DNA from 2 places in the Paraburkholderia sp. MM5482-R2 genome. Region 2 is predicted to be linked to the other one. Evidence: riboswitches for the same ligand, from Rfam matches in the RefSeq annotation. Region 2 holds a riboswitch; the other holds the start of a gene.
The links. Region 2 has a riboswitch for cobalamin ahead of cobA (uroporphyrinogen-III C-methyltransferase). Riboswitches for the same ligand answer to the same signal wherever they lie in the genome.
Positions count from the first base shown of each region.

Region 1 (3,401 bases), on a different contig from region 2:
GTCCCTGCACCTTCGCATGGCCGACGTTCTCCGCGAGGTAGATGCCGGGGATCGTCTGCACGTAGTCGATCAGATTCGTATAGCGCGTCTGGAATGCGTTCAGACGCATCACGCCGAGCGCATCGGTCGCGTACTGCAAACCGGCTTCGACCGAATGACTGCGCTCGGGCTGGATCGACGGGTTGCCGCTGATCGGATAGTACAGATCGTCGAAGCTCGGCGCGCGGAACGAATCCGAATAGCTTGCGGTTACCTTCCAGCGCGACGTGATGTCGAATCCGTAGCCGAGATAGTAACTGTTCGCTCCACCGAAATCGGAGTACTGGTCGCGTCGCACGTTGGCCTGAATCTGGTTGCGGCCGAAGCGCGCGCTGTAGCCCGCGAAGACCGAATCGACGTGACGGTCGGGCGCGGCGAACGTGTCGGAGTCGAGCGTCTGGTCGAGATGCTCGTAGCCGAGTTGCAGCTTCTGGTTCGCGGCGAGCGCGAAATCGTTCTGCCACGTGTACTGGCGATTGTCGGTATCGAAGCGGCCGTTGTAGATGCCATTGGTGTTCGACACGCTGCGGTCGTCGCCCTCGGCGAGCGTGACGTGGGTGGTCCACCAGTCGGTCAGCTTGCCGTTCGCGAATACCGACACCTGACGCACCTTGCTATAGAGATTGTTCAGATCGGTGGGCTCGCCGTACGCATTGTCGTAGCTGTTGTCGTTGTTCGACTGGAAATAGCTGACGCCCGCGTCCCAGCTGTCGGTGAACTTGTGACGCAGCGACGCGCTGATGCTCTCGTTCAGATTGCCGTTTGCGTTCGGATTCGCGTTCGGCGCCTCGAGCGGATTGAGCGACGAAAAGCCGTCGTCCTTCGTGCGCGCGAGCGAGATGTTGATGGTCGTGCGGCCGTCCTGATCGAGCGCGCCGTTCACGCCGGCCGTTTGCGTCTGCGTGTGATAGCTGCCGTAGCCGACCGAAAAATTGAAACGCGGCGGATGATCGCCGCCGTCTTTCGTGAACACCTGCACGACGCCCCCGATCGCGCCCGAGCCATACAACGCCGACACGTTGCCGTTCACCACTTCGACGTGATCGACCTGATCGAGCGGAATCTGCGCGAGTTGAGCTGAGCCGAGACTCACCGAATCGACGCGCACGCCGTCGATCAGCAGCAGCGATTGCGTCGACGATGCGCCGCGCAGAAAGAGGCTCGCGGTCGAACCGGGGCCACCCGTGCGCGAGATTTGCGCGCCTGGCGCGAGTTGCAGCAGGCCGGGCAGATCGGTCGCGGTCGTGTCGGCGATGTCCTGCTGATCGAACTGCGTAGTCTGCGGGATCGCATCGCGCAACGCTTGCGGTCCGCGTTGCGCGGTCACGACGATCGGCGACAGCACGCTGCCCGGCGCATCGGTGGAGGCGGCATTGGCAGCGATTGCAGCGTTTGCGGCGGTAGCATCCGTGGCGGACGATGAAGACGAATACGGCGTCGCAGACGCGGACGCGGGCTCGGCGCTTTGCGCATGCACGACGAGCGGCAGGCTCGCGAACCCGAGCAGCGTTGCGCGGGCGATGGGGGACAGCATGGGATGACATTCCTGTGGATAGCGTGCGCGGCCTGCTTCCCCGCAGGCCGACGCGTCACGAGGCGCCCCCTTGTTTAGCGTTTTCGCGGGGGGACGTCCCTCTTTTCTGGCCGGTATCCGGGCTACGACACATCGATCCCGCCTTCCCACGCGTGACGCGCAGTGGCACACTCGCACGTTGAACTTCCAACCTTGCGATCAGGACCGACCTGCATGAGCACATCACATGCGGTCGCTTACCGTTGCGGGGGCAGCGCAGGTTCGCGCATCCGGTTTTGGCACCGCGCGCGTCCTGCTTCCCGTTTAACTGCGCGCGCCGAGAAGCGCGCGCGGGCACCAGAGTGCGGGAAGTTTACGAGCGGCCTCGCGGGGCGTCAAGAAAGGTCAACCGGAGCGCAATCGGTTCTGTTGAATGCAGGTTATTGTCCGATGGATTACCGGTTTTTTACCTTATGGTCGACGACCCGACACGCAACGAACCTGCACGTAGCGATGCTGTTACGTCTCGAAACGAGACAATTGTCGGAACCTGTAATATTCCGCGCTAAAATGCGATGTCTTTAGAGGACGCAGCACATGCTCACCGAACTCGAATCACTCTCCCAGAACATCGGCAAGCTGATTGCGATCAGCCAGCGCCACAACGAAGCGCGGCTCGCGCTCGAAGAGCAGCTCGCGCAAACGCGTGCCGAAGTGCAAGCCACGCATGCGGAACTCGCGCAATTGCGCGAAGAGCGCGACGCACTGCAGGCGGAACGCGACGCGCTGTCCGCCAAGATCGACGACGCTCAGGTGCGCCTGAATGCGATTCTCGAAAAATTGCCGCGCGCACGCGCGAGCAGCGAACCGGATAACCAGCTCGATCTGCTCGAGTCCGCCCAGCCCGGACACGAGGAAGCGGAAAGCGACGTGAGCCGACACGGAGAAAGCGCATGACCACCAAGCAGATCGAAGTATCGATTCTCGAAGTACCCTATCGTCTCGCCTGCTCGCCGGAAACGGAAGGCGCGCTGCTCGAGGCGGTCGCGCGCGTCGACGCCGAGATGAAGAAAATCCGCAGCGGCAGCAACGTGCGCGGCACCGATCGCATCGCGGTGATGGCTGCGCTGTCGCTGGCATCGGAACTGCTTAAGCTGCAAAGCAGCGTGCGACACGGAGAAGCATTTCCCGCTGAAGAAATCCGGCGTACAATGCAGCAAATGAACGAACAGCTAGGTACTGTGATCGAGCAGTACAGCTTGCAGTAAGCAGTAGTGGGCCGGTTTCGAATCGGTCACGTGTTGAACGGTTTGGGTTGTAGCTTCATCGGTTTAGCTTCCCTGCCTGGTTCGCCAAGGTCATACATTCCTTGAACCAATGCCATGTGCACGGTTGCGGAAATTTGTAGCACGGGTGTGCGCGTCACTCAGTCTGATGTACCCGAAGTGTTGCTAACTGCGACCAATTCTGAACCCTCGGTTCAGGATGCCGGCCTAGCGGCTAAGGCGGGGACCTTATCTGGAACGGCATCGGACTTCGGTTCGATGCCGTTTTTCTTTGGCCGTCGTTTTTTCGTTTGAGCGCCTTTTTCAGGGGCTTTTCCGTACGCGCCTGCTGTTGTTGCGCTTCGTTCAATCTCACACGCTCACTCCGATTCATGCGCTACTGGCTGATGAAGTCCGAACCGGACGAAGCAAGCATCGACGACCTCGCCAACGCACCTCATCGCACCTTGCCGTGGACCGGCGTACGCAACTATCAGGCGCGCAACTTCATGCGCGACGTGATGCAGGTCGGCGACGGCGTGCTCTTCTATCATTCGAGCTGTCCGGAGCCCGGCATCGCGGGC
Region 1 covers NZ_JBNDLP010000002.1:1,068,371-1,071,771, reverse strand. Annotated here, with positions in the region: gene OKW37_RS07985 (TonB-dependent receptor domain-containing protein) at 1-1,573, opposite strand, end outside; cobalamin riboswitch at 1,665-1,929, opposite strand; gene OKW37_RS07980 (ATPase) at 2,150-2,509, shown strand; gene OKW37_RS07975 (cell division protein ZapA) at 2,506-2,820, shown strand; RNA gene ssrS (6S RNA) at 2,887-3,068, shown strand; gene OKW37_RS07965 (EVE domain-containing protein) at 3,210-3,401, shown strand, end outside.
Region 1: it holds a riboswitch for cobalamin, as region 2 does, so the genes downstream of both, OKW37_RS07985 (TonB-dependent receptor domain-containing protein) here and cobA (uroporphyrinogen-III C-methyltransferase) in region 2, are expected to answer to the same signal.

Region 2 (3,401 bases):
TTCGACGAGCGCCTGCAAGGCGGCGAGCGCCGCGTCGCGCGACGGTACGGATGCCTGCACGACGACCGAATCGAATTCATCGTGGTGATGATCGGGGTCGTCGGCGGAACCGTGGTGGTCATGACGCAGGTGGATCGTCTCTTCCGACGCCGCTTCGAGGCCCAGCAGCGTATGCAGGTCGAGCCGCCCCTGCTGAGCGCGCACGATCTTCACCTGCGGCGGAATCTCCGCGCGGATCGCGGCTTCGACCTCGTGCTGCCGCGCGTCGTCGATCAGATCGGTCTTGTTCAGAATCACCAGGTCGGCCGCCGACAATTGGTTTTCGAACAGTTCATGCAGCGGCGACTCGTGATCGAGATTCGGATCGGCCTTGCGCTGCGCATCGACGGCGAGCGGGTTATCGGCGAACTGGCCGCTCGCGGCGGCCGGGCCGTCCACCACCGTCACCACCGCGTCGACCGTGAAGCCATTGCGGATCTGCGGCCAGTTGAACGCCTGCACGAGCGGCTTCGGCAACGCGAGCCCCGACGTTTCGATCAGCACGTGATCGAGTTCATCGCGGCGCTCCGCGAGCTTTTCCATCACCGGGAAAAATTCTTCCTGCACGGTGCAGCACAAACAACCGTTCGCGAGTTCATACAATTGCCCTTCGGTCTCGACGCCGTTTTCATCGCAACCGATGCCGCAGCCCCTGAGGATTTCGCCGTCGATGCCGAGCTCGCCGAACTCGTTGACGATCACCGCGATGCGCTTGCCGCCCGCATGCTGAAGAATGTGCCGCAGCAGCGTGGTTTTGCCGCTGCCGAGAAAGCCCGTGACGATCGTGACGGGGATCTTGCGCAATTGAGTTTGCATCGTGAGGTCCATCCCTTGGCGTTGATCGGTATGCCGGAAAGTCCGCGCGTGGGTCCGCGTCGGCTGGCGAATGGAGCGAATGAAGCACGCGCAGCAGTACCAGCGATCACCAGACACGGGGACGAACGACGGCATTGCCGCGACAACGGAAATACAGAAAGCGGAACTGAGGTCATGAACGCGCCGCCGCATCCCCGCGGCGGTCGTTCTGCTTCTTTGGGCCGGTATCCGGGCTGGCGAAAGCGCCGCTTCCCCTTCCCGGCCGAGTGGTTTCTCGTCCAGTGGTGAAATGTCCACGCGAGCTTGCGCGAGGACATCGAAGCCGGCACTGCGGTGCCCGGCTATCAAGCCGGAACCGCTTTTCGCTTACCGTTGCGGGGACAGCACAGGTTAGCCGCTCCAGAGCAGGTGGCTCCCTGTTTCCCGTTTAACTGCATGCGCACGAGCGCGCATGCGAGCACCCAAAGTGCGTGCGAGTGTAGGCCCGCGGCGTTGCGCAGTCAAGCAACGCACCGAGCCGGAAAGCGCCGCCGAGGCTTATCCGGCAAGGCGCCATGTGCTATCGTATGCGCGCGTTTGGTGCCCGCACATGCGCTCGCGTGTGCAGTTAAACGGGAAACAGGCAGCGCCTCGCGCGTTCAACCTGTGCTGTCCCCGCAACGGTAAGCGACCTGCGGCGCGCGATTCGATTCGCCTTCGATTCCGCCGTGCCGCGCATGCGTTTTTTGATGCCACTGTCCCGCGAATCCACAAACCGGGACGGGAAGGCGAAGCGCATGAGGCCGCCAGCCCGGATACCGGCCAGACGCGGAGGCGGTGCCGCATTGCATCCGTGCATCACGCGGCGCCGCCGGCCGCCGGAATCCGCGGGGAACGGATGTGAAGGCGTAGCAGCGCGGCATCGCGCGTGCCCGGATTCGCAGTTCCGCATGACCTCTATATTCACCGCCGCGCGCGCTGTCGCACGCCGCGTCTCTTCTTCCATCACCGCATGGCGCGCGCCATGCACGCCGCGATGACGCGCGCCTGGCTGATCGGCGCCGGTCCCGGCGACGTCGAACTGATCACGCTGAAGGCCACCCGTGCGCTCGCGCAGGCCGATGTCGTGCTCGTCGACGATCTGGTGAATCCCGACGTGCTGCAGTTCGCGCGCACCGACGCGCAAGTCGTGTACGTCGGCAAGCGCGGCGGCCATCCGTCGACGCCGCAAGCCGACATCGTCGCGCAAATGCTCGGGCATCTGCGCGCGGGGCGCAGCGTCGCGCGGCTCAAGGGCGGCGATCCGTTCGTGTTCGGCCGCGGCGGCGAAGAGTTGCAGGCGCTGCAGGCCGCGGGTATCGAAGTCGACGTGATCAACGGCATCACGGCTGGCATCGCGGCGCCCGCGGCGCTCGGTATCGCGGTCACGCATCGTGATCACGCGCAGGGCGTCGTGTTCGTCACCGGCCACGGCGCCGGCGGCAGTGGCGAACCGGACTGGGCCGCGCTCGCCGCGACGCGCATGACGCTGGTGATCTATATGGGCATGCGCCGGCTCGGCGAGATCGCCCGCGCATTGCTCGCGGCCGGCATGTCCGCCGACACGCCGTGCGCGGCGATCGAGTCGGCGACGCGGCCTGAGCAGCGTCATGTGCTCGCGCCGCTTCGCGAGTTCGCCGAGGCGGTGGCGCGTGCGGGGCTCGGCTCGCCGGCGATCGTCGTGATCGGCGGTGTGGCGTCGCTCGCGCTGGCGCGTGATGCGGCCAAACGCGACGCCGGCGTTGCTCACGAACTGGCAGCGAGCGCGACACGACACGGACTCGGACGCGCGATCAAAACGCTGAGCGTCGGCATCGGTTGCCGCTTGCACAGCAAAGCCGCTGAGATCGAAGCCGCCGTCCGCGCAGCGCTCGGATCGAATGCCTTCGAGCAGATCCGCGCGATCGCGACGATCGACACCAAAGCCAACGAAGCCGGTCTGCTCGAATTCTGCTCACGTCATCAGCTGCCGCTGCAACTGTTCAGCCGCGAGCAGATCGCCGCGGTATCGGTCGCGTCGCCGTCGGCGGCGGCACACGCGCATCTCGGTGTCGATGGTGTGTGCGAGCCGTGCGCGCTGCTGGCGGCAACGGCGCCGGACTCCACCACAACCGCGCAAAACGCGCGCCTAATCGTACGCAAGACCGCGCACGCTGGCATCACGGTGGCGATCGCAGCGGCGAACAATGCTGCCCTTAGCGACGCGCCCCCATCCCATCCCGCCCCTCAAAACCAGGACCCTCGATGAAAACCGATCCGGAATCGCATCAACGCATGACCGAACGCCGCCGCGAAGGCCACGAAAAGAAGCAGGCCGGCGCGACCGTCGAAAAAGGCCTGCTGATCGTCAACACCGGCACCGGCAAGGGCAAGAGCACGGCCGCCTTCGGCATGGCCGTGCGGGTGCTCGGCCACGGCATGCGGCTCGGCGTCGTGCAGTTCATCAAGGGCGCGCTGCATACGTCGGAGCGCGATTTCCTCGGCGCGATCGCGCAATGCGATTTCGTCACGATGGGCGACGGCTACAC
Region 2 covers NZ_JBNDLP010000003.1:1,915,985-1,919,385, forward strand. Annotated here, with positions in the region: gene cobW (cobalamin biosynthesis protein CobW) at 1-855, opposite strand, end outside; cobalamin riboswitch at 1,058-1,335, opposite strand; cobalamin riboswitch at 1,416-1,675, shown strand; partial or broken gene cobA (uroporphyrinogen-III C-methyltransferase) at 1,871-2,611, shown strand; gene OKW37_RS30890 (cobalamin biosynthesis protein) at 2,687-3,121, shown strand; gene cobO (cob(I)yrinic acid a,c-diamide adenosyltransferase) at 3,118-3,401, shown strand, end outside.